3 regions of the Peribacillus sp. QJM3NY_7 genome follow, and region 2 is predicted to be linked to each of the others. Evidence: riboswitches for the same ligand, from Rfam matches in the RefSeq annotation. Region 2 holds a riboswitch; each other region holds the start of a gene.

Region 1 (10,224 bases), 600 kb from region 2:
TTTCATTTCATTGCTTGAGATAATATGCGGACATTGAAGCATCTGCCGCAGGAAAAGCAGAGTAGGATATCGAATGAGACGTTGGAAATCTTTGCACCGCTTGCCCATCGTCTTGGTATCAGCACGATTAAATGGAGTTCTCCATCCCCCAATTGACACAATTTACGATTGATAAAATCATTCCCGAAAAAAGATATGACTCGTTGATCTGGATTGGTGCAGGAATTCTTTGTACTGCAATCTTATTGGCTATACTGAACTACTTTAACAGCTATATCGTTTCCAAGGTCGGTCAAAAGGCCATCATGGATATACGCAATAGCATGTATGAACATATTCAAACACTGGATATGAAATTCTTTGATAAAAACCGGACTGGTACTTAATGTCGCGTTGACCAATGATGTCAATTTACTGCAGCAGCTCATCTCTTCGAGCATGCTTCAAGTCTTGACTGACACGGTGACCTTCATTGCCGTAGCGGTATATATGCTTTTCATTAACTGGAAGCTTACCATTGTCCTTCTTATTACATTCCCTTTCATGTTCTATATCACAAGGGTATTCGGGAAACGCATCAGGATGTCATTTAGGTCTGTACAAAGTTCCGCAGGAGATGTCAGCAACCAGTTACAGGATTCGATTTCAGGAATGCGGCTCATTCAATCTTTTACAAATGAAGAATTCGAATCAAGGAGGTTTGCGGAGCGTAATCAGGAAAATATGACTGCAAACCTTAAGTCCGTTCGGCTGCGTTCCATGTTCGGGCCGATTATTGATTTATTGAACAATATCGGTCTTGTAGCAGTCATTGTGTTCGGTGCTTGGCAAGTAATGGAAGGTGAATTCACAATAGGATTAATCGTGGCCTTTCTCGCCTATTTGAGGTTACTGCAGAGTCCCGTTCGCAACTTTAGCCGGGTAATCAGCATTGTCCAGCAATCAGCCGCCGCCTTTGAGCGGATAACTGAAATATTGGAAACCAAACCTGAAATAAGTGACAAGGGAAATGCCATTGAACTCCATGCCATAAAAAAGAAAATTGAGTTTAAAAGTGTTGACTTTGCTTATGATGAGACTGTTCCAGTTCTCGGCAATCTAAACCTGACCATGAAAGCTGGTCAAGTAACCGCTCTGGTCGGCTCCTCCGGCGCAGGAAAATCGACCATCACGAGCCTACTGATCCGATTTTATGATCCGCAAAATGGAACGATTAAAATGGATGGACATAATATCAAAGATGTGTCACTGAAGTCATTACGGGGACAAATGGGAATTGTTTCTCAGGATATCATTCTATTCAATGGTTCCATCCGTGATAACATCGTGTATGGCAAACTTAATGCTACAGATTATGAAATCATCGAATCCGCCAAAGCGGCAAATGCGCATGACTTTATCTGTGCCTTTCCTGATGGTTATGATTCTCAGATCGGAGAGCGCGGAGTCAAGCTTTCAGGCGGACAAAAACAGCGCATTGCCATTGCCAGGGCACTTTTGAAAAATCCGCAAATCATCATTCTTGATGAAGCAACGGCGGCGGCCTTGGATACAGAATCTGAACATTTGATCCAGCAAGCCTTGTCACGTTTAATGAAAAAACGGACTTCAATAGTCATTGCACATCGTTTATCGACCATTCATGATGCCGATCAAATCATCGTTCTGGAAAAAGGGCAGGTTCTTGAAAAAGGAACACATGACCAGTTAATGCTAAACAACGGCCGATACAAGCAGCTCCATGACTTACAGTTCCCTCAACTAAGCGATATCAAATACCTAGCAACTTAGCAGGCAAACATGCACAGAAAGCCTTTCAGTGCATGTTTGGTTTCATTTGAAATCATAACTTTCCAAAACCCGATTCGCAATGAGCTGATACCCTTTTTCATTCGGATGTAACTTATCACTGAAATACTTTGTTTTCTTTTCATCTTCAAAAAGATCATTTGTAGGAATGAATAAAATCCTTTCATCTTTATCCGCTAATCCCTTTATTGACTCGTTATAATCGCGAATGTGCTTTTCAAGTTTTTGATTGTCTTTAATTGGGTTATATAGTCCTATTACCAGAATATCCGCTTTATCGTTTGCCTCTATCAGTGTTGATGTAATCTTTTTCAGATGGTTGATATATTCCCGTTTACCCTCATTGATTTTTCGGTCACTTATTTTCTCCAAGTTCCCGCCATTACTATTGATCAAGTCATTCGTTCCAATAAAAACAATGAAAGTATCGGCTTCATCAAGTTTCGTTTTAATTCGGTAATCATCTAGCTGTTTCATCACCCCATCCGTTTCCTGGCCTTTAATACCGTAATTCCAAAAACTCACTTTTTGCTCCGATTGGGGATTATTCAATTCATCTTCAAGGCCATCTATATATCCTTCCCCGTCCTTATCCCCTTTTCCATAGGTTAATGAATCTCCAAAAGCCATGACCCTTTGCACATCTTCCGACTCCGAGGCCTGAAATTCATATGCAGCAAAACATATAACCAGTACGATAATCAATATACCTGCCAATTTTTTCATTTGGTTCTCCTCTTGTTTTTTACTAGAAGTATTTAATCTTTTTCATACCCAAAAAATCTGCAGTACTAACATAAAAAAGAATTGTCAGATAAAGAATAAAGAGTGTATGATAATATAAAACTTTCAATGGATTGGGTTTCATTCAACGTCCCTAAAACCAAAAACGGGATTACCCTACATTCTGGAGATTGAATAAATGATAGTTAGGAGTTTAAATCATGGAAGAACACATAGAGTTTAGAGAGGCAGAACTATCTGATCTACCCAGAATTGTTGAAATATATAATTCGACAATTGCTTCAAGGATGGTCACGGCAGATACGGAACCTGTATCCGTCCAATCGAGGGTTAAATGGTTTGAGGAACATCATTCAGAAAGTAGACCGCTATATATCATTACTATAGAAGGGAAAACCGCTGGATGGATGAGCTTTCAATCCTTTTATGGCCGACCGGCATATAATTCCACTGCCGAAATCAGCATTTACATTGATGATTATTTCCGGGGAAAAGGAATTGGACAAATTTCGATTCGAAAGGCAATTGAATTGAGTCCAAAATTAGGTGTTAAGACTTTATTGGGTTTCATTTTCGCCCATAATACACCAAGCCTTAAGCTTTTTTCTAAATTCGGGTTTGAAGAATGGGCACATTTACCTCAAGTTGCCGAGATGGATGGCATTGAGCGGGATTTGATCATTCTAGGTAAACGTGTCGATATTTAAATATAATTCTTTAGAGCTATTGCCTTGAGCAGTAGCTTTTTTAGATTAATACAGGTTGAATTGCTAATTTAAAAATACCTATATGCTTCTTGAAGGGAAAAATATTCAGAATCTCTTTTACTTGCTAACGCATTCAATAGCATATCCAATTCTTGGCTGGCTTGTACAGTCTGCAGACTTGTTAAGCCGTAAATCGCTCCCAACTTTATCATTTCCTGTCTCTTCTCTTCTACTTTTTCTATAGTTACCTTACGGCAAGGCATCATAGCCACCTCCCATTTATTCAATATTTTTACACTTTTATCATAATGAAATCACTAGTTAAAATCAACTATTTTCCAGAAATTAAATGTGTTATTTTATAGGTCAAATGTGACAAAACACCTATTTTGTTATTTAATTATGTATAATTTGTGTCGTTTTCTAATAAACGCAAAAAAAGCATCCACTAGTGTAGACTGCGAATGCTTACATCATATCCCTTATTCAAAAATCCAAATATTGTATTACTATGTCATCCATTCAGAAGGTGACTCGTTATTAGGTCTATTTATAACAATCTTATATTCATCTTCAAGTACTTTTAATGGGGCATCATAAAGGTGCCTTTCATCAGAGGTTTTGTATACTCCATTGGCCAATAGCTCTTCAATGAGTTTTGCCTTCCTCTGTTCAATCCTCTTAAATAATTCTGCCATGTAAATGGCTCCTTTCCGTCCTAGTGCCTGCTTCTAGTTAGCTAAACTTTATCAACTTGTTTGATTTCACCAAATTATATATACCTTTTCTAGTATGTCACTAAACGTTATTTCCCAAAAATAAAAGCCCCTTCTAATGTAAGAAGAGGCTGACAGTGTCCGTTCGGCTCTTCTTATCTTCCAAGCATATGCTTGTTGGATTTAGCACAGTTCCCTAAACGGGTCCGCTGCCGAGGTTTCTTAGGGCCAAGTCCCTCCACCTCTCTGGATAAGAATTCAATATATAATGATGTAGAAATGATTCTATCCTAATAATCTTCAAAAGTCAATTACCTGGTTCTCCCTTTTTTCCTGGACATAAAGTGATTCCTCTTTCAAATACGGGTTGCATTTTCTTGTCTTTCTGATATGATGTCAGTAATTACATACAATTCACACCACTAGGGGAGTCTTTTTTAAGACTGAGATGGAATTAGTTCCGGACCCTTTGAACCTGAACCGGCTCATACCGGCGGAGGGAAGTGGATGATATCGTCCATTTTACAGACTATATCCATCTACCCCGTTCCGTATTCAGGAACGGGGTTTTTATTTAACAAAGGGAGCCATTCTATAGGAGGATGAACAATGGAGAATACAAAATTAGAAACATTCAGTGATAGACTGCATGCACGGGCAAAAGAGATTTGGAAAAGGAACCATTCACATGCCTTTGTCCAGGCAATTGGAAACGGCACACTTCCTGAAAAGAAATTTGCCTATTACCTGAAGCAGGACTATGTCTATCTCATGGATTATTCCAAGCTCTTTGCTTTAGGTGTCATCAAAGCCCATAACATCGAAACCATGGCAAAATTTGCGAGCATTTTAAATGAAACCCTTCAAGTGGAAATGGATATTCATCGGCATTATGCTTCCGAATTCGGGATCAGCTCCAAGGAATTGGAAAATACAGAACCTACTCCAACCACTCTAGCCTATACAGGTTACATGCTAAATGCAGCTCAGCATGGGACTTTGGCAGACTTGATCGCCTGTCTCCTGCCCTGCGCTTGGGATTATTATGAAATCGGTTTGCTATTAAAAGAACAAAATGGAGCAGCACTGGAAAACAATCGCTACGCAGATTGGATAAGGTCCTATTCATCTCCTGAATTCGGGGAAGCACACAAGTGGCTGATCGCTTTGTTGGAAGAATTGACGGAAGGCATGCCTGAAAAGGAACTTCTTAGATTAGAAAAGCACTTTTTGGTTACTTCCCGATATGAATATTTATTCTGGGACATGGTTCAAAATGAGCAGGATTGGCCTCTATAGGTGGTTGACATGAGGATGAACCCTATCAAGAAACTGACATTGACTGCCATGATCACGGCTTTAACGACGCTTACCAGTTCATTTATTTTCATCCCTGCAGGATTTGCAAAAATCTTTCCTATTCAACATCTGGCAAATGTCCTGACGGCGGTTCTATTGGGGCCTGCATATGCGGTGACACAAGCTTTTTTAGTTTCCATCATTAGAAACATGATTGGTACCGGTTCAATTTTCGCCTTTCCCGGCAGCATGATTGGTGCACTTTTGGCCGCCATCCTTTACCGAAAAACACAAAGCTTAAAATTCGCCTGTTTAGGGGAAGTGATCGGGACCGGCTTTCTCGGTTCCCTGGCCTGTTATCCGCTTGCCACCCTCCTATTGGGAGAAAAAGCTGCTCTTTTTGGTTTTTTACCGGCTTTTATGTTCAGTTCATTCGCAGGTGCGATTTTAGCTTTCATATTACTTAAAATATTGCTAAAAAATACTTATATGAAGGGGTTTTTTTATGAAAACAGCATTAACGATCGCAGGCTCTGATTCAGGGGGCGGTGCTGGAATACAAGCGGATTTAAAAACATTTTCTGCACATGGTGTATTTGGAATGTCTGCCATCACAGCCGTAACTGCCCAAAACACAATGGAGGTCCGTTCTGTACAGCCCATTGAAACAGCTATCATATCGGATCAAATTGCAGCTATCTTTGAAGATATTCCTGTCGATGCAGTAAAAATAGGCATGCTTGGATCAAAAGAAATCGTGGAAACGGTCGCTGCGTCCCTCAAAACCTTCATGCCTGCCATCGTTATCCTTGACCCTGTCATGATTTCCAAAAGCGGCCACCATTTGCTCGACGAAAAGGCCGTCTCTGCCTTAAAAATGGAATTGCTTCCGCTTGCAAATCTTGTAACACCCAATGTACCAGAAGCGGAAGTACTTACTGGCTTCCCGATTCGGACGAAACAAGATTTCTACAGGGCATGCATTTCGATACAAGAAATGGGTCCCAAAGCCGTTTTACTTAAAGGCGGCCATGCAGCAGGAAATCCAAATGATCTTTTTTATGATGGGACTGACTTCCACTGGATCAAGGGAGAGCGCATTCATACAAAAAACACTCATGGTACGGGCTGTACCCTATCATCCGCCATTACATCTAACCTGGCAAATGGACTGCCATTGCAAGTGTCGATCGAACAAGCCAAGACCTATATTTCCGAAGCGATACGCAATAGCTTTTCAATCGGTAAAGGTCATGGACCTGTCCATCATTTTCATTCATATTCAAAAAAAGAAAGGAGTGACTTATTATGAAGGTTTCTTCAGCCGATTTATTTATGAAGGTAAGAGAAAGGAAACCACTCGTTCACCAAATCACCAACTTTGTTACGGTCAATGACTGTGCAAATGCCACCCTTGCCATCGGAGGTTCACCAGTAATGACATCGAGCCCAAGAGAAGTGGCGGATATGGTCAAATTAGCAGATGCATTGGTCCTGAATTTCGGTACGATCGATGATAAGGCCTTGGAAGCAATGGAGATTGCCGGTAAAACGGCAAATGCCCTGGACATCCCGGTCATTTTGGACCCGGTGGGCGTTGGTGCCACCTCCTATCGTACAGAGCAAGTCAAAGAGCTCCTAAGTAAGATTACTTTCCAAATCATTCGCGGAAATGCGAGTGAAATCCTGTCATTGATGGGTGGGGATACCGTTACTCGCGGGGTGGATTCGGGGGAACTTGCGATTAGCAATGCAGAGCTGGCTGCACGAGCGGCAAATGAATTGAATAGCATCATCGTGGTCAGCGGAGCTAAGGATGCGGTCAGCGATGGAAAACATACGTCCATCATCGATAACGGGAACCTCCTTTTAACTAATGTTACAGGTACCGGTTGCATGTCCACTGCTCTTATCGGAACTTTTTCCGGAGTCACCGATGATTTCTATTCTGCAGCAATTGCCGGTATCTCAACAATGAGCATTTCAGGGGAACTAGCAGCCGCAACCCTTCAAAAGGATGAAGGAACAGGTACTTTCCGTGTGCGATTAATCGATGCCATATCAAGAATGGATAAGGAAATCTGGATGCATGAGGTGAAAATAAGTGAAGAAGTCCCAAATTGATTTAAGCCTGTATTTAGTTACGGAAGAGTCCATAGCAATAGAAGAATTGACCAAAATCATTGCAGAATCTGTTTCAGGAGGAGTCTCGATCGTACAACTTAGAGAGAAAAACAATTCCTCCCTCTCCTTTTATGAAAAAGCATCTGCATTAAAACAGTTATTGAATGAGCTTTCCATTCCCCTTATCATCAATGACCGGGTGGATATAGCACTTGCGGTTGGAGCGGACGGAATTCATATTGGGCAAGATGACCTTCCACTGCCTGTCGTCAAAAAAATGGTTCCTGAAGATATGATTGTCGGTGTATCTGTCTCCACTCTTGAAGAAGCACTCGAAGCCGAACGAAATGGAGCGGATTATATCGGAGTCGGTTCCGTTTTCCCCACCAAGACCAAACAAGATGCAACCCTAATGGCACTTGAGGATCTGGGGGAAATTTGCCGCGGCGTATCCATTCCCGCAGTAGCCATCGGGGGTATCACTGCCGATAACATTTCCGCTCTTTCTGATAGCGGACTATCAGGTACCGCAGTCGTATCGGCCATCATGAATGCAGATAATCCGAAGACTGCCTCCGAATCCCTTTTAAAGATCATAAAAGACTTTAAATAACAAAAGGATGGGGACTGCATGCAGTCCCCATCCTTTGTTTATGTCAAAACGGTATTCTTTGTTTCCTTCCCAAAAGCCACGGCAACTGCCCCCACTAAAATAGCAATTGTAAAAATGGTGAAAATCGAAGAAATCGGGGTGTCTGCGGCAACTAAATACCCAACAAGCAAAGGTCCAAGAACACCGCCAATCCTCCCGATCCCTGCAGCTAACCCAGCCCCTGTACCGCGAACTGATGTTGGATACTGTTCAGGTGTGTACGCATAAAGTGCCCCCCATGCCCCCAGGTTGAAGAAAGAGAGGAACATTCCGGAAACTATCAGCAGTGCCAGCCCCTCTGCCGATCCAAAGAAAAAGGCACTGACGGCCGTCCCAATTAAGTATGTGATCAAAACGAATTTACGTCCCATCTTCTCTATCAGCCATGCAGCTGAAAAATAACCCGGAAGCTGTGCGAGCGTCATGATCAAAACATATTCAAAGCTTTGAATCATGCTGAAGCCTTTAAGGACCATCACACTTGGCAGCCATAAAAACATCCCATAATAGGAAAAGACCACGCAAAACCATAGAATCCACAATACAAGGGTCTGACGGGAGTAATCCTTTTTCCAGACACTTTTCATATTGCTTAATACAGATGGTCTTTGCTTTTTTTCAAGTTCCGTATACTTTGGTGAATCCGGCAGTTTCAAGCGTAGATACAGCGCATATAAAGCTGGAACTGCGCTCAATAATAATGCAACCCGCCAACCATAAGCCGGTATGATGAAATAGGATATGAGTGCTGCCAAAATCCAGCCAACCGCCCAAAAGCTTTCAAGAAGGACGACAACCCTTCCCCTTTTACTCGCTTCAACACTTTCAGAGACCAATGTCGAGGCAACCGGAAGTTCTCCCCCAAGTCCCATTCCAATCAAAAAACGCAATATCAAGAACAGGCTGAGTGTACTGACTGCTGCAGACAGGCCACTTGCGATCGAAAACAATAATAAAGTAATGATAAAGACATTCTTTCGTCCGACCCTGTCGGCCATCGCACCAAAGAAAACGGCGCCAACAGCCATTCCTATGGAGTTTATGCTCCCAATCCAGCCAACCTGCTCACTGGTTAAGTTCCAATCCTGCTTTAATGCAACAATGATGAAAGAAAGCATACCGACATCAAGTGCATCGAACATCCATCCAAGACCCGCAACACCAAGTAACTTACGCTGCGATATCATTTTCGCATTATTTCCCATATATTCCTCCTGAAGAACTTTAGACCTTCTTGTTATTTTATCCTTTTTCATTTTAACTATTAACTTTCATTTTTGCTATAGTAATTACACATGTCATGACAAAATAATACTACATTTTTTTAATAGATGAAGAAATCTTGGATATTCTGTCGAATGTTATAGATTGAATATTCCCTTTTTTTCATTTATCATAAAAATTGGCAATCATAGCGTTAACAATAAGTCATCATGTTTTGCCCAAGATAAACATTTTATTCAGGAGGGTAATTAATGACAAATCTAACGTTAGAAGTAAGTGGAAAGCTGCAAAAATTTTTAACAGGACCAAAAAAGCTCTATATTAATGGTCAGTTTGTAGAAAGTGCTTCAAAAAAAACCTTCTCCACTCCTAATCCTGCTACAGGACAAAAACTTGCCGATGTTTATGAAGCTGATAAAGAAGATATCGACTTAGCCGTCAAAGCTGCACGCAAAGCATTCGATGAAGGTCCTTGGTCAAGAATGAGCGCAGCTGCACGCAGTAGACTGATGTATAAACTAGCCGATTTAATGGAAGAAAATAAAACTGAACTTGCTCAATTGGAAACGTTGGATAATGGGAAACCAATCAGTGAAACTACAAATGCCGACATTCCTTTAGCAATTGAACATATGAGATATTTTGCTGGCTGGTCCACCAAGATTGTTGGACAGACCATCCCGGTAAGCGGAAATTACTTTAACTACACGAAACACGAGGCTGTTGGTGTTGTCGGCCAAATCATCCCATGGAACTTTCCGCTTCTTATGGCGATGTGGAAACTGGGAGCGGCACTTGCTACAGGTTGTACGGTCATATTAAAGCCCGCTGAGCAAACACCGCTTTCCGCTCTTTACCTGGCTGAATTATTGGCTGAAGCCGGTTTCCCTGATGGGGTCGTCAATATCGTTCCCGGTTTTGGTGAAACGGCTGGACAAGCGCTTGTCGA
Region 2 (10,224 bases):
ATTCAACAAGCATTACACTATATTCCAAAATGGTGATGGCTTCATCGAATTTTCGTTTAGCAGCTGCATTCGATCTAGTAAAAACCAATCGGTTCTTCTTCTCCATATCCTTCTCACCCCACTGAATTCGAATGTATTGAATAAATAGTAAAACATCCATAATGGATGTTTCAGACTGTAGACAAATTCGTAGTAAGACAGTTTGCCTACAGTTTTCAAGTGTTCTCAGAAATTCGCTACTTTTCCGCCATAAAGCATTCAGCGGGTTCTCTACCGGCCAACTATTCAGCAGGAGTGTCGCACATTAATATAGTAATAGTTTTCTAAGTCTTGCATATCCATGACATCCTATGGAAAGACCATTCTATAAAAAACTGTCTAGAATGGAAAATCTTTCGATAAGGATGCCTTTGATATTCAGATTTTTTTATACTATCTATCGAAGTGCTGTTTCATTAACTCTTTAAATCGTGTTCCATCTATTTCTTCTTTCGTCACTTTTCCATTTTCCCACTGTGTAAAGGAAGTATCGGTTAAAGTGATGTTCCCGCTGTTTGTCAACCGGGTGATTAATGGATGTTTATTGAATGGCGATTGGGGATTTTCCCTGATGATCGTTTGGACCTCATTAAGTTCCGTTACATTTCCCACGGGTTGTGAAGAATCGAAAGCATAGCCTATTCTCCAATCGCGATCTTTATGTTTCAGTTTTAATTCAAGGATATGATCTCCATGATCGGTACTTTCTTTTTTTTATCCTGAATTCGCCATTTCGGGAAACGACCGTTTGCCCGTTCAACGGAACTGGTTTTAATGGCAGATTCCCGCCAAAACCCGTATCGATCAAATAGGTTTGGCCCTCATGGTTCAATAGAATGGTGACATGTGTCCTTCCTATGGTCATCCACCCCTGATTATAGATGACACCACGAACCAAAGATACATCAAAGTCATTTTCCAACAGGAAAAAATAAAGGGCTGAATTCAATTCATAGCATAATCCCCCCTCATTCCTCAGGAGGACTTTGTTCATGATATTCGCTTTATTGATATCACTCAGATGGGATGCCATGATTGATAAGTTTTCAAAAGGAATGGTTTTCGCTGTCTTATCGAGAATTTCGTCTAATTTCTCAAATGTCAGTTTCACATCTTCCTGGAGCCCTATTCTTTTCCTGAATAATGCATTCAGTTCATTCATTAAGATTCCCCCCTTAGACAGATACCGGCGAAGCGTATCTTGACTTGTATATATTCATTATACTTTGTCCATATTTCATCCTTCAATCAATCTGCCATCAGCTCCACCTTTTGCTTATCACCTAAAAAGAGGTCGCCCAATCATGTCTTAATCCTGGGCAACCTCCCCCATTCATGCACCGAGGCAGTTTTTCTTTAATCATTCATTTACCTGTAAGATGATTTTACCTACATTCTTATTGGCTTCCATATGTTCATGCGCCCTTTGTACCTCTTCAAAAGGGAAGACATGGTCCACGATTGCCTTGATTTCATTTTTGCGGAACAACGGCATTGCCTTTTTAGCGAATTCTTCCGTTAACTCTTTTTTATATTCATCACTCCGGGGAGTTAGTAGAGTGCCTTTTAATTGAACTCTTTTTAAGAGAAGTTCCATCAGGTTCACCTTCTCGACTACAGTTCCGCCTAGAATGCCTATCAGTACCCATCGTCCATCAGTTTTTATGCTTTTAAGGTTTTTCTCCCAGTAAGAAGCACCGATGAAATCCAGGATAACATCCACTCCTTGATTATTTGTAGCTTTCAGGATTTCCTCATCAAAAGCTTGTTCTTTATAGTTGATACAGATATCCGCTCCTAGTGAGTGACAGAAATCCAATTTTTCCTTTGAGCCTGCTGTAGTGATGATTTTCGCTTTTGTCAGTTTTTTTGCCAGTTGGATAGCTGCAGTGCCTACACCGCTTCCGCCAGCATGAATCAATACCGTTTCTTGATCCGTCAATTCACCTAACCAAAACAAGGTTTGGTACGCAGTCAAGAATACTTCAGGAATCGCTGCCGCTTCTTCAAATGACAGGTTATCCGGTATCTTCATTGCACGATCAGCCGGCATCAAGGCATATTGAGCATAACCGCCGCCGTTTACAAGGCCCATCACCCTCGTCCCCGATTGTATATTTGCTCCTTCCCCTGTTTCCACCACTTCCCCGGAAACTTCAATCCCCAATATTGGATTGGCCATATAACCGGATTTCCCTTCCCGGGAAACAATATCCGTTCTATTTATCGCAGACGCTTTAACCTTTATTAATATTTCCCCTTTACCGGGCACGGGCTTTGAAAAATCTTTAAATAGTAATTGTTCTGCACCACCCGGTTCTTTAACCACTACTGCTTTCATTTACCCCACTCCTTACCATTAAATTAGTGACCATCCTTTTAAAATGGTTTGTCTTGAAGATGGAAACTATCCTACTCCAAAAAATATCCACAAGCAAATAATTAGGTTTTGGCAAACAAGATAGAATAAAAAAAGTCGATGTCCCTTTCGGGGCCATCGAGCTTTTTTTGAAAAGTTTATATTATCTTTTATTAAACGATTGACTTCTATCCAGGTCATGATGCAATTGTGCTGCCGGAACCTTAGGGTTAGGAATCTGTCCTTTTGCGACTGGTTCAGCTACATAAACAAAATCTCCCGTACCATCTGGGGCGCTTCCTGTTGCCCACAGGCCATCTGCCGATTCATTACCTTCCGACAAGTTCCAGAATTCGTACGCTTCCGGTTGAGATTCCATTTCCGCTTCCGGTGGGAATGTTGCGGGAACAACCACGCCATTTTTTTCTTCAAGTTCTGCAATGGCCGCCATCCATTGATATTGGTGGTAACGATCACGGGCTAACATTTTACGGAAGGTAGCACGTACCCCTTCATCTTTTGTCATATGATATAAACGGGCCACTTGAAGGCGTCCTTGACTTTCAGCATGCAGATTGGATCGCATGTCCGCTAATAAATTTCCGCTGGCTACGATATAAGATCCGTTCCAAGGCACCCCATTCGAGTTGGTTGGCAGTCCGCCAAGACCGCTTACGAGCAAATGCTGGGGATTGATACCACCCATGATCGCTGCTGTAGCAGGATCTTTTGCGGCTTCTGCTTGATCTTCCGGAGAAGCGCCATCAAGCAATTGACTAATGAGTGAACAAAGCATCTCTACATGTCCAATTTCCTCTGTACCGATATCCATCAGCATATCTTTGTATTTTTCTTCTCCACGGCAGTTAAATCCCTGAAAAAGATATTGCATCATGACAGTCATTTCCCCAAACTGTCCACCTAACACTTCCTGAATTTGACGGGCAAGCATCGGATCTGGTCGATCTACCTTAACTTCAAATTGCAATTCTTTTTGATGGCGAAACATATTAACTCCTCCTTTTTTAGATGATGTACGGTTTTTTATTACCCGCCTGTACATGCTTAAAACCATAATTCAGTTATAATGAACAATAATTAGAAGAAATTTACATACCATTAACATTGATAACTGAACTAATAAGCCAAGGATTTTCTTTGTGCTATGAATCGCTCAATAAATAAGATATATAAAAGGTCCATCTACCTGTCTATAACTTTAAAATACAGGGTAAAGTAGAAAGAACCATAGGAAAAAGGAGGATGAAAAATGGATTTCAAGCCCCGAAATCAAAGAGATCAATCCATTTCAGAATTACGTTATACTTATTCCGCTCGTAACCTATGGTCCGGTTTTCTATTCGGGATCGGATTGGTTGCATTCATCGATGAAGCCATCTTTCATCAACTATTACATTGGCATCATTTCTATGACAAATCCACAACCAGTATCGGGCTTATCTCGGATGGTTTATTTCATGCCCTAAGCTGGTTCGCAACGGTCGGGTCGTTATTCATGTTCGCTGACCTTCGCCGTCGAAAGGGGTTATGGCTGAAAAGGTGGATAGGGGGAGTTTTGCTCGGGGCTGGTTCTTTCCAGTTATATGACGGAATCATCCAGCACAAGCTCATGCGCCTCCATCAAATCCGTTATAATGTCGATATTTTCCCATACGACTTGACTTGGAACATTGCCGCTACAATCATGATCTTGATCGGCATTACCCTCGTCATTCAAACAAGGCGCAGCTTACTTAAAATGAAAGAAGACGCCAGCAATGCACAGTAATGGACATATTCATGATAACGGAACTGGTTTTGAACCGATTTTATTGATGCTACTCATGCCGGGTTTAGTGATTTATATCGCAGCTGTCATCGTTTCGAACCGCCGCTATAAAAAATGGCCATTATACCGTACCTTCTTTTGGATTCTTGGCACTCTCTGTGCAGCCTCTGCAATCATAGGCCCAATAGCCAATCGTGCGCATATGGACTTCACGGCGCATATGGTTGGTCATTTACTGCTTGGAATGATTGCACCCATCCTGCTCGTGCTTGCTGCACCCATTACGCTTGCACTGCGAACACTTGATGTACAATCAGCAAGACGCCTTTCAAAGGTGTTGAAAAGTTGGCCGCTGCGATTTTTAAGCAATCCAATCACTGCCTCTGCGCTTAATATTGGAGGGCTTTGGATCCTTTATACGACTGGTCTGTACCGGTTGATGCATCAGAATGCCCTTCTGCATGCATTAGTGCATTTTCACGTGTTCATAGCGGGCTATCTATTCACTGCGTCTATGATTTATATGGACCCTGCACCCCACAGGTTCAGCTTCATGTTTCGAGCTATCGTATTTACAATTTCACTGGCCGGCCATGATATCCTTTCTAAATATATTTTTGCCCACCCGCCAAGCGGAGTCACCAAGGTACAAGCGGAAAATGGCGGAATGTTAATGTACTATGCTGGTGATGCGATTGACGTTGCACTTATATGCATCCTTTGCTATCAATGGTTCAAAGCCACCCGGCCCAAGGGGTCACTTGCCTTGTAGGAAGGCGGTTCCATGATTACTTCGGTAAACTCCTGCGTTTCTGTTTAATCGTCCAACATTTAGCTCATACTAATTTTTGATGAAAAAATTTTGGATGGAGCTGAATGAAAAATGGAATATGAAGCGAACAATTCTACTGAAAATGCTCTTCGTGATTATAAAGCTGGAATCGGTGTCTTTACGCATAAAATGCCAGATCTTGCTGAGAAATTCAATTCATTTACGGAAGAGTGCTTTAAAGAAGGTCAATTGTCCAAGAAAGAAAAACAGCTTATCGCACTAGGAATAAGCTTATATTCACAAGATGAATACTGTATTATCTATCATACAAAAGGATGTCTTGATCAAGGCTGTTCCGAACAAGAAATTCTTGAAGCCATTGGTGTGACCGCGGCATTTGGAGGAGGAGCAACCATGAGTCAGGCTGTTACCCTCATCCAGGAATGCATTCAGGAAATAAATCAGATGAAACAATGATAAAGAAGGGATAGGAGAATCAGTCCTATCCCTTCTTTATGTTATTAATAACTGCTTTTAATGACTCATGTTGTTGTTATTTCCTTGTGCGGGGGCATACGAATTCATCATTTGTTGCATATCCTGCTGTGCAAGCTGCGGAACTTGGTAATAATGATGTTTGTTTTGATATATCGAAATCTCATAGGCCATTTCAATGCAGTTCGGAACGGAATCTGCAAATACGCGGCGAACCACCGGATTCGTTATTTCAAGCGCTGCCATCGCCTTCATGGATGCCGCAGACTTAACAGCCGCAAGCATCAAGCCTGAAATGCATTCATCCGTAATTTCCGATACGGATTGCAAAGGTTTTTTGGGCTGAGTTGGTGTCAATCCATATATAAAATCGTTACCTTGATTCATTTTGTAGCTCTGAGTTGGTTTAGAAGGATCCTGGCCCGTTTGGAAGCACTCCAATGAAATATTATATTCATCTTGGATGAACTGATATTGACGATCCAGAATGTCGAGTAATTCCTGATCTTGGACATGCTGACGCAAAAGAGTATACGTGTTTAAAGTACCGATCGCTCCCGACAGCACTTCATGTACATCGAATACTTCGTGACCACCGTGATTCAATTGTGGGGGGATGGCACCCGTTTGCATGTTCTGGTGTACTTGACCTTGTTGATATTGGTTTTGCATTGTATTTCCCTCCTCATTTTATCAATCAAGCGAACACGTTTAGTATGTTAAACCCCAACAAGATTATTCAATCTAAACTCTTCCAAGAAGACCAATAAACTGCTGCATCATTTTTTCTGTATAAAAAAACCGTGGCGCTTTAAACTATAAACACTTTATATACATGGGAGGATTTCTAATGACACATCAATGCTTCTATTGTAGTGATGTCACGGAAGAAAAAAAAATCCATATAGTAACATTTCAAATTACTGACACGGATAGAAATGAAATGCTGTGTGATGAATGTTATCAAGAATGGCTGCAAGGAATAAAAGGGTAAGCATTAAAAGCCCTCTAACATTTCCCAAACACCAACGATGCATGCTTGGATGAATTCAGGGTAACTTAAATTCGTTAATGAATTTCAAGGAGGATGGTTATGGGAATTTTAAGCGGAAATCCGAAAGATGAGCCTATGCATTACGGAGAGGTTTTTGGAACATGGGCATTTCTAACAACTACAAAAGGGTTGATTGCCTGTCATCAAACCATGCTTAATCATACTGGCGACAAAGACCTGCATAAATTGCTTGTTGAAGTGATCGATCAAGGGAAACAGGAACATGACCAACTTGAATCATTATTAAAAGAAAATAACGTAGGACTGCCTCCCTCACCACCTGAAAGGCCTAAAGCTAATTTGGAGGATATTCCCGTCGGGGCACGTCTTCAAGATCCTGAAATCTCCGCTTCAGTATCAATCGATATTAATGCAGGATTAGTTGCTTGCAGCCAAATGATGGGTCAATGCATCCGCGAAGATATTGCACAGATGTTTGCGCAATTCCATACCAACAAAGCTGCATTGGGTGCTGACTTCCTAAGATTGAATAAGGAAAAAGGATGGCTTGTCCCTCCTCCCCTTCATATCAATAAAACAAGTATGTAAATAATAAGTAATGATAGATCCCCTTAATCATGTTTTGTAATCGAATCAACATGATTAAGGGATTCATTCCATAAGGACGATTAAGGAATCATTACCATTGAAGACTTTCGATCAAGTGGCACTTTGTACATTGTTGACTATAATCATTTTTCACAAATTCATGGTTGCAATTCTCCCGAAAAATATTCAGCTCCCTTTTCAGCTGCTCCAATTGAGTTTCCAACTGTTTCATTTCAACTTTTATCTGGATTACCCGATTCATCGAATTCTCCCTCTCGTCGGAATCATTGATAGATTTTTCCATCCGTTTTCCTAAATTCATTCGCTTTTTCTTTAAGCCCTTCATCGATTACCGACTCAAAGCCCAGACCCTTTTCCTTCGCCAAATCACGGATGTCCTGAGAGATTCTCATACTGCAGAATTTCGGTCCGCACATTGAACAGAAATGGGCTGTTTTGGCACCTTCTGCCGGAAGAGTTTCATCGTGATATTCAACCGCCCTTTCAGGATCAAGGGAAAGATTGAATTGATCTCTCCAACGAAATTCGAATCTAGCCTTCGAAAGGGCATCATCCCGTTTTCTTGCCTGCGGATGGCCTTTTGCAAGATCAGCTGCGTGTGCTGCAATTTTATAAGTAATGACCCCTACCCGAACATCCTCTTTATTCGGAAGTCCCAAATGCTCTTTCGGTGTCACATAGCAAAGCATGGCCGTTCCAAACCATCCAATCATGGCAGCACCAATCGCAGAAGTGATATGGTCGTATCCAGGAGCTATGTCCGTCGTCAATGGTCCCAGGGTATAGAATGGTGCTTCTTGACAGACTTCCAGCTGTTTATCCATATTTTCTTTAATCAAATGCATCGGTACGTGACCGGGTCCCTCCACCATGACTTGAACATCGTGCTTCCAAGCAATCTTCGTCAATTCCCCAAGTGTTTCCAATTCCGCAAATTGTGCCTCATCGTTTGCATCTGCAATGGATCCCGGACGGAGACCGTCACCTAATGAGAAAGAAACATCATACGTCTTCATGATTTCACAAATCTCTTCAAAGTGTGTATAGAGAAAGCTTTCTTGGTGGTGAGCCAAGCACCATTGTGCCATGATGGAGCCTCCCCGGGAAACAATACCCGTAACTCGCTTTGCTGTCATTGGGATGTATCGCAAAAGCACACCAGCGTGTATGGTGAAGTAATCGACACCTTGCTCAGCCTGCTCGATTAATGTATCCCGGAATACTTCCCAATTTAAATCTTCCGCGACCCCATTCACTTTTTCCAATGCTTGATATATCGGAACCGTCCCAACAGGCACAGGTGAATTCCTGATAATCCATTCCCGCGTCGTGTGAATATTCTTTCCTGTGGAAAGATCCATTATGTTGTCTGCACCCCATCGTGTAGCCCAAGTCATTTTCTCCACTTCAGCTTCGATCGATGAACTGACAGCTGAATTTCCAATATTCGCATTTATCTTCACGTGAAAATTACGTCCGATGATCATGGGCTCACTTTCAGGATGGTTAATATTTGCCGGAATGATTGCCCGCCCGCTAGCTACCTCTTCCCTTACAAACTCAGGGGCTACATTTTCCCTGATCGAAATGAACTCCATTTCTGGAGTAATGATCCCTTTGCGGGCATAATGGAGCTGGGTTACGTTTTTCCCTTTCACCGCACGCAATGGTTTTCTTTTCAATCCCGGAAAAACTTCGGCATTGGATTGTGACTCCACTTTTCTATATCCGTTATCTTCCGGCTTTATTTCACGCCCTTCATACTCTTCAACATCTTCCCGTTCCAGAACCCAGCTGCGTCTAATCGGGGCAAGGCCTTTATGAATATCAATCGGATATTCTGAATCCGTATAGAAGCCGCTTGTATCATATACACGTAAAGGCGGATTCTCCTCTTCGCCGAATGCCCCTGTCGTCGGACTTAGCTCAATTTCACGCATAGGTACTTTAATATCGGGTCTAGATCCCTCAACATACACTTTTTTACTCCCGGCAAAACTGGACATAATTGAAACGTTCATGTCATTTACTGAATTACTCTTCATGATTTCATTTCTCCTTTTTAAGTTCATTTAAAAAGGACAAAATCCAATCCATTTCGCACGAAAAAGCCAGGTCTCATATTTAAGACCCGGCTAACGTTAGTATGACTACAGAAATGACCAGTTGAAAGGTCATCGTTAAGTAGATTCTAACTTCCCCACGCTGGTATGAACCAGATCAGGTCCTGAGGGTTAAGAAGCTTAAGCGCTTCTCTCTCAGCCCAACTTTTATTGGACACCCCTAGTCTGAATAATTTAATTGATTACAGGGTAACTATATCTCACCCTTTTCATTCTGTAAATAATTTAAAAGACCTAGTATTTTCTCTGCAATCATCTAAAATTTGTTATTTGGAGGAGGACCGCCAATTAATTCCCCAGGCTCCCAAGGATAGGGAAAAGCTCCTCTAAATGCGTGATTTCGTAGGTTGGAATCACTTCATTCCGTTCCTTATCATGGCGATTTATCCAAACCGACTTTATGCCTACCCGTGATGCTCCAAGGATATCGGTCATTAAATTATCGCCGACCATCAATACTTCATCCTTATCTAGCTCCATGATTTCCAAAGCATGCTCAAAAATGGAGGCATCCGGTTTACCTCGTCCAAATGCGCCTGAAATTACGATTTGGTCGAAATAAGGAACCAGTTCAGGCGTTATTTCAAGTTTGGTATTTTGCAGCTCAGGAGATCCGTTCGTAAGCAATAGCAATTTGTACTTCCCTTTTAATTCATCCAGAACACGGAATGTTTCTTCATAGATAAATGGCTTTTTGCGTCTTTCGGCCGGAAAACGTTCTGCCAGTTCAAGCCCAAATTCCGGGTCATCGATCCCTAATGCCTTCAAGCCCCTCGTCCACGCTTCTTTCCGATAAGCCGGTACAATCCCGGCCATCTTCCGGAATTCATCATGATCATCCTGAAAATTCCCCCATAGTCCCTCAAATGGGTTGATTCCGATCATTTGAGTGAATGCATATGTATCGTAAGAAGAATAAAGATCACGCGCTTCCTTCCGCACCGCTTCTTCAAACTCGTCGACATTCAGACCATATTTCTCCTTGGCAACTTCGCATGTGGCCACAAAAGCCTCTTTTACACT
Region 3 (10,224 bases), 2.4 Mb from region 2:
AGAGGGACCGGCTCATCCATGCGCAGATTGTACGGCCGGAGCTTTTGGAGCGGGCGGCAAAGCTGCCGGTAATCTTTGATATTCAACCGGGGTTCGTTCCGTCCGATTTTCCGTGGGTGGAAGAAAAGGTATCAGCCAATCTATTGGAATCCTCCTATGCCTGGAGAACCTATTTGAACATGGGCATCATTTGTGCGGGAGGGTCGGATGCACCCATTGAACCATTAAATCCGATTTTGGGCATTCATGCCGCTGTCACAAGGATGAAAATCAACAGTGAGGACCGTACCGTATATGGTTTGTCTGAAAGGCTTTCCGTTTTCGAGGCTTTCGCATTGTATACCAAAGGGAGTGCTGCAGCAATCGGCCAGGAAAAACGCCGCGGTGTGATCAATAAAGGGTACGATGCCGATTTTACCGTGTTTAATCTGGATGTCTTTGCTGTTGCACCGGATGATCTCCTGAAAGCTGAGGCGGTCATGACGGTCATCGATGACAAAATCATGTATGATAAAAATTAACAGTTGCAAAAAAAGAAATGGAAATACAAAATTGTTAGATGGAATTAGATAAAGGAATGTAAATGGAAAGAAGGCTTGTTATGAAAGTGGATCAACAAAAAGAAGGGGCGATTTATGCAGCCCTTTCTTACATGATGTGGGGAGTTGTGCCGGTTTACTGGAAGTTCCTTCAGGGAGTCGGTGCAATAGAAATTTTAGCTCAGAGGGTATTATGGTCTTTCGTGTTCATGCTGGTTTTATTGATGTTCATGAAAAAATGGCAGGCGTTTCTAGATTATGTCAAAAACATAATGGGCAATCCGAAACTCTTTACGGCATTACTGACGGCGTCACTGCTTGTTACAGCCAATTGGGGAGTGTTCATATGGGCCGTTAACTCAGGACGGATCCTCGACACGAGCCTTGGATATTATATCAATCCGCTCGTCAGTGTACTATTGGGAGTGATAGTCTTAAAAGAAAAATTGAGCGGGGCCCAAATTATTTCATTCCTGCTTGCAGGAATCGGAGTCTTGATCCTTGGCATTCATTTCGGCACGATCCCGTGGATCTCTCTTGTTTTGGCCATGACCTTTGGATTATACGGTCTGGCAAAAAAAATGATCAAGGCCGAATCGGCAATCGGGCTGACGCTCGAAACGATGATGGTAACGCCTCTGGCCCTAGGCTACCTGATTTACTTGATGAACAGGTCGGAAATGCAATTCTTTACAGACGGGAGCACAAGCTTGCTGTTGGTGGGCGGCGGGATTGCCACGGCATTGCCTCTTTTATATTTTGCAAAAGGGGCCGAGAAGATCCCGTTATCGATGCTAGGCATTTTTCAGTATATCGCTCCGACCTTATCTTTATTGATCGGGGTATTCGTCTATCATGAAAGTTTCACCAAAGCACATCTTTTAGCCTTTTTGTTCATATGGTCAGCCTTGGCTGTTTATACACTATCCATTACGAAATGGGGGCAGGCAAGTGCCCGCAGGTTCAAAGGCAAAGGCAATATTGGTGCGTGAAAAGAAAAAAATGCTTGGGGAAATTTCTCCCCAAGCATTTTTTTATGTCGATATTCAATAAAACGGATTTATGGCATAGGCGAAATGCCAGGGTCATGAAAGGTATATCTTCGAACCTATTTCAGAAACAATACAATTGGAAAGGCTGGCAGGACTGTTATCGGGCTTGGCACGGGGGTTATTTAGTTGGAATTGTCTATAGAAGGAACTATCCAGGAAAATGATATGCGTTGTCAGAAATGCTGATATGGTGGCGAATGGCTTTCTATTGCTATTTAATTCATCGATGATTCCCTGTGCAGTGGTAATCCCGATCCCGTGGCCATAAAAGAGGTTATTCCCTAATAATATGGCATTTTCACCTTGCCATTCAGGGGTTGCCAAGTCGTGATCAGGGTTTTTGAAGTAAACGCAATCACCTGGTGAATAATCCCTTCCTTGGTGAACGATGAGAGCCATATTCCTTGGAGGGCGAAAGTCATATAAAAATAGGTCTGAAAAAAGATAGTCGAAATTCCTGGGGCCGATTAAATCCAAAATCGCCTTTAAAAAAGTGACGACCATTGCCGTCCCGCATTCGAAGGCATAAAGCCCTCCATTCATGAAAATGTCAACGAGCGCAGCATGAGGGAGAATCCCTGGCTGAAGGGTAAAGGTGCCATCCTTTGAAAGGTGCCAATAACGTTGATTGGATTGAGACTCCTCAAGTGTGGAAAAATCCGGACCGCTTTTATCCAACGCAATAGCTGCCTCTATGACTCGGTTCCTCAGCTGTATCTCGAAATTAAAATCCCCAAAGTTCCGGTATTCAAAAACGTTAGAATCTTCCGCCAAGCATTGAAGAGTTTCAAGCGATTTGGCAGAGGCTGTACCTGGTTGGATTTGACTGACATCTAACCATTTGTGATTAATCTTTATCATGACATATCCACCTTTTGCTAATAAAATTAAGGGTTTAATAAAACCAGTAAACAAAAATGTCTACACGTTATGCTCATTATATGAATGCTTGAAAAGAAATGACTATTTGGAACGTGTCCGCCGCCGTTGCAGCCAAGAATGATCGGAACGGAAAGAGGCAGAGTTATTTTGCTTTCAATGATTTTCGTTCAAAAGATATTTGAAGTGCCAGGAATACTTTTCCAATTAGAGAGAAGAAGCAAATTAGTATTCCTTTTTCCCCATGAATTGATATAATGAGAGAGAAAAGTTCATATGTGCGAGAAATGTAGGGGGGCCAGTACTGCTGGCTGAGATTGCATCCATTAGATGCTGACTCTTTGAACCTGATCTGGGTGATGCCAGCGGAGGGAACATATTATGACTGATTTTCTGTTTTGTATGTTAACGTCCGAATTCATCTTCGGGCGTTTTTTGCTTTTTTATCCAGTATTTGAATAGCCCTGGAGCCCTATTATGGTTCCGGCATATGAATCTTATAAGATGTGTAGGAGGATAATGACTTGAATAAATTCTTACCACTGTTAACTTCGTTCTTCCTTTTAGCTGGATGCGGAGCAGGCGGAACTAATGAAAAAGAAGAAGCATCTAAAAATGAAGAATTAAAGAAGGTATCGGTCGTGCTCGATTGGACACCGAATACAAACCATACAGGATTGTATGTAGCCAAGGAAAAAGGTTATTTTAAAGAACAAGGTCTTGATGTGGAAATTATCATGCCAGGTGAAGCTGGAGCTGATAAGCTTGTCGCTTCAGGGAAATCTGAATTTGGCGTGAGCTATCAAGAGGGCATAACGCAGGCCCGCGTACAGGGTGTGCCGATTGTTTCGGTAGCTGCCGTCATCCAGCATAATACTTCGGGATTCGCTTCCCCTGAGGCTAAGGACATTAAGACTCCCAAGGATTTTGAAGGGAAAACGTATGGTGGCTGGGGATCTCCGGTTGAAAAGGCCATTATTGATTCACTCATGAAAAAGGAAAATGCGGATGTAAATGAAGTGGACATAGTCAATACAGGAGACATGGATTTTTTCACTTCGGTTAAAAGGGATATAGATTTTGCCTGGATTTATTATGGTTGGACAGGCATTGAGGCTGAGTTACGAAATGAAAAGCTTAATATGGTGTACTTAACCGAATACTCTGATAAGCTTGATTACTATACGCCTGTTTTGACTACAAATGAAAAGATGATAAAAGAAGATCCCGAGACTGTTAAAGCATTCGTTCATGCAGCTTCGAAAGGGTACCAGTTTGCGATTAAGAATCCTGATGATGCAGCAGATATGTTAATTGAGTCTGCACCGGATCTTGATCCAAAACTAGTGAAGAAAAGCCAGGAGTGGCTTGCAGCCAAGTATCAGGATGATGCTCCGCGATGGGGTGAACAAAAGCTTGAAATTTGGAAGAATTACAGTGAGTGGATGACTGAAAATAAGCTTCTTGAAGGTGATTTCGATCCTGAAAAGGCATTTACCAATGAATTTTTACCAAAATAGGAGGAAATACAATGGCCAATTCATTAATTAGTATACAAATTATTCCTAAAGGGGAAAATGTCATCCCTATGGTCGATGAAGCAATCAAGATCATTGAAGAATCAGGTGTCAAGTATGAGGTTCACCCGCTTGAAACGACAATGGAGGGGGAGCTTTCCGAGCTTTTTGCCGTGATAGAAAAAATGAATGTAAGAATGATTGAAATAGGATCGCCGAATGTCATTTCCCAAGTGAAAATATTATATCAGCCAAGCGGGATTACGATGGATACGTTAACGGAGAAATATCGGGCATGATCGGAAGGGGAATTTGGAAGAAGGGGGCTCCCTTCTTTCTTTTATTATTGTTGCTGATTGTATGGGAGTCAGTGACAGTCTTATTGAAAGTTGAAGAATGGCTGCTTCCCGCTCCATCGGCCATTTTCATTGAAGGAATAGAGTCGTCCCGCAATCTTTACGGACACCTTATATCCACAACCGAGCTTGCGTTGTCAGGTTTTTTTATTGGAAGCTGCATCGGCTTATTGATCGCGGCAATCCTACACCTATTTCCAGGTGTGAAGGACGCGGTTTATCCTCTGCTCATACTATCACAAAATATACCTATCATTGTTTTGGCGCCGCTTTTGGTGATCTGGTTTGGCTTTGGCATGCTGCCTAAGTTAATCGTGATTTCACTTGTATGTTTTTTTCCGGTTGCGGTCGCATCATTGGATGGTTTTCGCCAGACACCATACGAGCTTAAGCATTATTTCAAGATGATGGGAGCGGGGGAAAACCAGTTATTTTGGAAGCTGGAACTTCCTCACTCGATCCCGTTCATTTTCTCCGGCCTGAAAATTTCGGCTACCTATAGTGTAATGGGTGCGGTTATTTCGGAATGGCTTGGGGCAAAATCGGGGATTGGTGTTTATATGACTCTCGCCTCTTCAGCGTTCAGGACAGATCGGGTGTTTGTAGCCATTTTCATCATTATGGGAATGAGCCTGATTTTTTTTGGAATCATCACTTTCCTGGAGAAATACTTGGTTTCTTGGAAGAGAAAGGAGGGCGAAAAGGGTGAAGCTGGAAATTAAAGACGTCTCCTATTCTTTCGATGGTAAGCAGAATATATTGGAGAATATGAATTTCCATGTGAATGATGGGGAATTCGTCACGATCCTTGGGCCATCGGGAAGCGGTAAAAGTACATTGTTTCACTTGATCGGCGGGATTTTGAAGCCTGATCATGGCATCATTTCATTGGATGGTAAAAAGATAAATGGCTTAAAGGGACATATCAGCTATATGCCTCAGCAGCCTTCCCTTTTACCTTGGAGAACGGTATTGGAAAATGTTTTGCTTGGAAGTGAACTTGCTGGGACCAGAGATAAAGAAAAGGCAAAAAACCTTTTGATGAAAGCTGGTTTAGAAGAATACGATAAAGCATATCCCCATGAATTATCTGGAGGCATGAAGCAAAGGGCCGCATTCATTCGGAGTATCTTAAGTCCACAGGACTTGATGTGCCTGGACGAACCCTTTTCTGCCTTGGATGAACTGACAAGATTGCAAATGCAACAATGGCTGTTGTCGGTTTGGGAAGAAAATCGGAGGTCGGTGCTTTTTGTCACTCACAGCATAGATGAAGCGGTTTTCCTATCAGATAGAATTTATGTGTTATCAGCAAAACCGGCTGCTGTCATCAAAGAAGTGAAAGTTCCATTTTCAAGACCAAGAAGAGAAGAACAGCTTCTTAGTGATGAATTTATTCATTTGAAGAGAGAATTATATGCAGCACTCAAGCCAACTTTCACTACTTAAGTAAGGAGGCGGTACCATTTGAGAATCATCGACAGCCATATCCATTTGGATAAGTATGATATTGTTAAGCGAAAGCAGATCCTGAAAGACATGGAAAAGGTTCAGTTGGAATCCTTGCTGACTGTTTCCATGAATTTGGCTTCTTCGATAAACAATTATCAGCTTTCACTTAAAGATTCACGAATTAAGCCTGCCTTTGGTTTTCATCCAGAGCAGCCCCTCCCGAGTGATGAAGAAGTGTATGAATTATTGAGCTGGATGCGGGAACATCGTCACGATATGGTTGCCATAGGCGAGGTTGGGCTGCCCTATTACTTAAGGCAGGAAAACCCCAATATTGATAACACAGCATATATAGTGATACTGGAGAGGTTCCTGACCTTAGCTAAAGAGATTGAAAAGCCGGTTATCCTTCATGCCGTTCATGACGATGCACCTATCGTTTGCGACCTTTTGGATAAGCATCAAATTACAAGGGCACACTTTCATTGGTTTAAAGGCGATATCCGGACAGTTGAAAGAATGGCCGAAAAGGGCTACCGCATTTCGATTACACCTGATGTTTGTTATGAGAGGGAAATACAGGAATTAGTTTCGACCTATCCACTTAAGCTGATGATGATAGAAACGGATGGACCATGGCCGTTTGAAGGGGTTTTCAATGGGGAATGGACCCATCCCGGCATGATGCATGAAAGTGTGCGTCAAATTGCTTCGATTAAAGGATTGCCGATTGAGGATGTCTATGAAGCCCTTTATCAAAATACGAAAGATTTTTATCATATATAAAGGTACCGGTTATCATATCCGGTACCTTTTTTCGTTTGGCTCTTTTCGTAAAGATTGTTGTTTTTAAAACGAAACTATTTAAGGTTGATTGGAGCGGAAGAGCGAGACTCCTGCGGGAGCAGCGGGACAGGTGAGACCCCACAGGCGTTTACGCCGAGGAGGCTCACCGCCCGCACCAAGGAAAGCGAGCATCTGGAGGGGAAATCAACCACAACTCACTACTGGTAAATAGCAACAAATTATGTGAAAACAGCCTTTCGTTTAAAGAAAGGTCCTTTTAACCTTTTCCCAAAAGGAATTGTCTTTTAGCTTAACGGTCTTGATGACCTTACCGCTTAACCGGACCTTTACCTTTTCGACATGATTGATGCTTAACGCTTCATTGTCCATTCCGACGATCGGATAGCTTGGTCCGTTTTGTTCAAGGTGGACGGTCAACGTCTTAGCACCGCTTAAGATGAATGAGGAGCCTAGGGTCCGATAGGTATTATTATTGACGGAAGCAAGCTCGCTCACTTGGAAGCAAGGGAGAAGGGGATCGACAACGGCCCCATTGACCGATTTATTATAGGCGGTGCTTCCGGTCGGAGTCGCAATGATGATCCCGTCCCCGCGAAAAGTTTCAAAATGAAGTTGATCAATGAAAATATCCATGATGAACGTTTTGGTGATCGAAGAGCGGATACTGAGTTCATTAAGGGCATAGAAGGAGGGCTGATCGTCCAATTGGATAGAGATGGTTGGATATTTACGCACCTCGATTTGCTCCCTTGTCATGGCTTCAATCATTTTATCACTGTCTTCCAAGTGGAAATCGCAATACATATTCAAGTTACCTGTCGTGGAAATGCCCGCATATAAACAGTCATCCCTGAACCCGGTTTTACGGGCTGCCTGCAGGAATGTGCCGTCATCACCGATGCTTACGATGATGTTCGCTTTTGTGAAATCCTGGATGACTTCATACGAATGTTGCTTCGCCAAGTCTGATAAGTATTCAACCTTGCTGAGCATCTCTTCATTCGGTGCATGGAAAAAATAAATATTCCTTCGAGTATCCATCGTATCCCCCCTAGTATGTATGGTGATGAAAGGGCTTTCTAAACCCTGTTTACAATAAATGCAATTTGTGCAAAATGGACCAATGCATTTCCAATTTGAGGATTTTTTGCTACAATTTTATATGTCTTAGTTTATCATGGAATGAAACATTTTTGGTATTAGTTCGTATGGTAAGAAGGATACATATATTTAAGGGGGAAAACAGATGAATGGAAAGCGTTGGGCTGCACTTGGAATCGCAGCCGTTTTATTTTTTGTATCTATTGCTGTAGGGGCGGCCACTACACTATTTACAGCGGATACGGAAAATATCATTGATGAATTATTTGCTTCCGAAAGTGCATTTTACGAGGAAGTCATAGAAGGCGATGATTACACTAATGTTATTGCCGTATTTGATGTAGAGGGCACGATTCAAGATACAGGAGAAGCCTCATTACTTAGTTCAGCAACATATAATCACCGTGCCTTCATGGATAAGCTGAAGATGGCAGAGGAAAATGATGATATCAAAGGGATTATCCTTCGAGTAAATTCTCCAGGCGGCGGTGTTGTCGAAAGTGCAGAGATTCATGAAAAGATCCTTGATATCAAGAAAGTGAAAAAACCTGTTTATGTATCAATGGGGTCTATGGCTGCTTCAGGCGGATATTATATTTCTGCACCAGCCGACAAGATTTATGCCAGCCCAGAAACGATGACGGGTTCACTTGGAGTCATCATGCATGGGTATAATTACGAGAAGCTGGCCAAGAAGTATGGTGTCGAGTTCGAAACCATCAAAAGCGGACCACACAAAGATATTATGAGTCCAACCCGGGAAATGACTGGGGAAGAACGTGAAATACTGCAGAATATGATTAATAATTCTTATGATCAATTTGTAAAAGTCATTGCTGACGGACGCGGAATGACAGAGAAGGAAGTAAGGGAAATTGCCGATGGACGCATTTATGATGGACGTCAGGCTAAAGAAAACCATCTAATCGATGATTTCGGCCATTTGGATGATGTAATTGCCGCAATGAAAACGGTTATCGGTAAAAAGGATGCTCAAGTTATCCGTTATACAGATGAGGCAGGTTTCGGTTCATTATTCAGTATGGGTGCTCAAAAAATGTTGGGAAATGATGTGGAAACGGCAGTCTTGACAAAAATCCTTTCCTCTTCAAATTCTCCACGCTTAATGTATTTGTATGCGGAATAGGGGGGCTGAAGGATGACGGAAAGAAATGAAAACAATGAACAAATCGCTTCATCCAATCTAATGGCAGATCAAGAGGTTCCCGTTCAGCAGGAATTTACATCAGCCAAAAAGGCTGTGGGTGATGATGAAGTCAAAAAAGTGCATTTTGCTGGTTTTTGGATGAGGTTTTGGGCCTATTTAGCCGATCTATTGGTTATCGGAAGCTTGAATCGGATTTTGATTCATCCCATCTTTAAATTTTATGAAGGAACTGATGACCTCTGGTTCTCCGCAGAGGGCTTCTTAACGGGGATCGTATTTTTCTTATACTTTGTATTGATGACCAAATTCTTGAATCAAACCCTTGGCAAGATGATTTTTGGACTGAAAGTGGTTGCCTTGAAGGAAGAGAAAAAGACCATTTCATGGAGCACGATATTGTTCAGGGAGCTGATTGGCCGCTATATTTCAAAAGTAACCTGGATTGGCTATCTCTTGGCAGGCCTATTACCGAAGAAACAGGCTTTGCATGATGTCTTTGCAGACACGGGCGTTGTGTTGATCAGAAGATGATTTCTTCCATTCATAAATCTGTAAGAGCGTGATTTTCGCTTTTGCAGGTTTATTTTTTTTTGTATATGCCGATAATGATAGGCTGAAGGGGTGTAGGTGCATGAAGTGGCTTTTGATGATTATGGGTATCCTCATTTTGGTGCTGCTTATTGTTATTTTTACTAAAGTAAGAGTGTCCATCGACTACAAGCGTGTCCAAGCGAATGACCTAATACATATTAAATTATCAGCTTGGTATGGGCTTTTTCACTATACATTCAAGGTTCCGGTCATAAAAATGGAAGATGACTCGGGAACTGCAGTAGTAAAGAAAGAGCAAGAAATGAACGGAAAAACAAATAAGGAAGAAAAGAAAAAAATCACAGCCGAAGATTTGCGGGACGGATTCGCAGACATTCTGGAAACGCTTCAGCATATAATCGGATTCCATAAGATCGTCCGTAAATTCGCTGGGAATATCCAAGTCAAAAAATTTACCTGGCATAGTAAGGTCGGTACTAAAAACGCTGCACACACCGGTGTTTTAACTGGTGCATGCTGGGCACTTAAAGGTTCAATCATCGGTTTGCTGACAACCTATTTCAACTTTCGGATCATGCCCTCCTATTCCATTACACCCGACTTTCAGAGATGGCAGGCAAATACATCGATTTCCTGCATATTACAATTCAGAATCGGGCAGGCTATGGTGACTGGAATAAAACTGCTTCGTTATTGGAAAGGCGGAAAGCCGCATTTCAAGTCGAGTAAATTAGCGAAGCTATCAGGTGATTCCAATAAACAATCGTTATAGAGTGGAGGGAATTTAAATGTCAGATCATC

What was found. A riboswitch is a leader RNA that binds a small molecule or an ion and turns the genes downstream of it on or off. The one in region 2 is predicted to bind thiamine pyrophosphate.
Region 1: it holds a riboswitch for thiamine pyrophosphate, as region 2 does, so the genes downstream of both, tenA (thiaminase II) here and thiC (phosphomethylpyrimidine synthase ThiC) in region 2, are expected to answer to the same signal.
Region 3: it holds a riboswitch for thiamine pyrophosphate, as region 2 does, so the genes downstream of both, AC0VX1_RS19285 (ABC transporter substrate-binding protein) here and thiC (phosphomethylpyrimidine synthase ThiC) in region 2, are expected to answer to the same signal.

What each region holds. Positions count from the first base shown of each region.
Region 1 covers NZ_CM149663.1:1,429,408-1,439,631, reverse strand. Annotated here, with positions in the region: partial or broken gene AC0VX1_RS06990 (HD domain-containing protein) at 22-135, shown strand; gene AC0VX1_RS06985 (ABC transporter transmembrane domain-containing protein) at 153-386, shown strand; gene AC0VX1_RS06980 (ABC transporter ATP-binding protein) at 361-1,791, shown strand; gene AC0VX1_RS06975 (DUF459 domain-containing protein) at 1,834-2,535, opposite strand; gene AC0VX1_RS06970 (GNAT family N-acetyltransferase) at 2,754-3,260, shown strand; gene AC0VX1_RS06965 (Spo0E family sporulation regulatory protein-aspartic acid phosphatase) at 3,329-3,523, opposite strand; gene AC0VX1_RS06960 (Fur-regulated basic protein FbpA) at 3,770-3,958, opposite strand; SAM riboswitch class I at 4,129-4,233, opposite strand; TPP riboswitch at 4,391-4,495, shown strand; gene tenA (thiaminase II) at 4,586-5,275, shown strand; gene thiW (energy coupling factor transporter S component ThiW) at 5,291-5,812, shown strand; gene thiD (bifunctional hydroxymethylpyrimidine kinase/phosphomethylpyrimidine kinase) at 5,781-6,587, shown strand; gene thiM (hydroxyethylthiazole kinase) at 6,584-7,399, shown strand; gene thiE (thiamine phosphate synthase) at 7,380-8,012, shown strand; gene AC0VX1_RS06930 (MFS transporter) at 8,051-9,256, opposite strand; gene AC0VX1_RS06925 (aldehyde dehydrogenase family protein) at 9,527-10,224, shown strand, end outside.
Region 2 covers NZ_CM149663.1:832,290-842,513, reverse strand. Annotated here, with positions in the region: gene AC0VX1_RS04055 (hypothetical protein) at 1-106, opposite strand, end outside; partial or broken gene AC0VX1_RS04050 (arylamine N-acetyltransferase family protein) at 433-1,201, opposite strand; gene AC0VX1_RS04045 (NAD(P)H-quinone oxidoreductase) at 1,400-2,380, opposite strand; gene AC0VX1_RS04040 (manganese catalase) at 2,562-3,407, opposite strand; gene AC0VX1_RS04035 (DUF2243 domain-containing protein) at 3,669-4,187, shown strand; gene AC0VX1_RS04030 (cytochrome c oxidase assembly protein) at 4,234-4,959, shown strand; gene AC0VX1_RS04025 (carboxymuconolactone decarboxylase family protein) at 5,071-5,436, shown strand; gene AC0VX1_RS04020 (spore coat protein) at 5,494-6,126, opposite strand; gene AC0VX1_RS04015 (hypothetical protein) at 6,305-6,448, shown strand; gene AC0VX1_RS04010 (DUF3231 family protein) at 6,548-7,057, shown strand; gene AC0VX1_RS04005 (hypothetical protein) at 7,149-7,319, opposite strand; gene thiC (phosphomethylpyrimidine synthase ThiC) at 7,342-9,123, opposite strand; TPP riboswitch at 9,259-9,373, opposite strand; gene AC0VX1_RS03995 (HAD family hydrolase) at 9,490-10,224, opposite strand, start outside.
Region 3 covers NZ_CM149663.1:4,020,940-4,031,163, reverse strand. Annotated here, with positions in the region: gene AC0VX1_RS19300 (amidohydrolase) at 1-521, shown strand, start outside; gene rarD (EamA family transporter RarD) at 602-1,531, shown strand; gene AC0VX1_RS19290 (protein-glutamine gamma-glutamyltransferase) at 1,625-2,452, opposite strand; TPP riboswitch at 2,752-2,861, shown strand; gene AC0VX1_RS19285 (ABC transporter substrate-binding protein) at 2,995-3,990, shown strand; gene AC0VX1_RS19280 (thiamine-binding protein) at 4,002-4,286, shown strand; gene AC0VX1_RS19275 (ABC transporter permease) at 4,283-5,065, shown strand; gene AC0VX1_RS19270 (ABC transporter ATP-binding protein) at 5,055-5,792, shown strand; gene AC0VX1_RS19265 (TatD family hydrolase) at 5,811-6,581, shown strand; gene AC0VX1_RS19260 (NAD kinase) at 6,843-7,643, opposite strand; gene sppA (signal peptide peptidase SppA) at 7,849-8,850, shown strand; gene AC0VX1_RS19250 (RDD family protein) at 8,863-9,402, shown strand; gene AC0VX1_RS19245 (DUF2953 domain-containing protein) at 9,503-10,195, shown strand; gene ytfJ (GerW family sporulation protein) at 10,212-10,224, shown strand, end outside.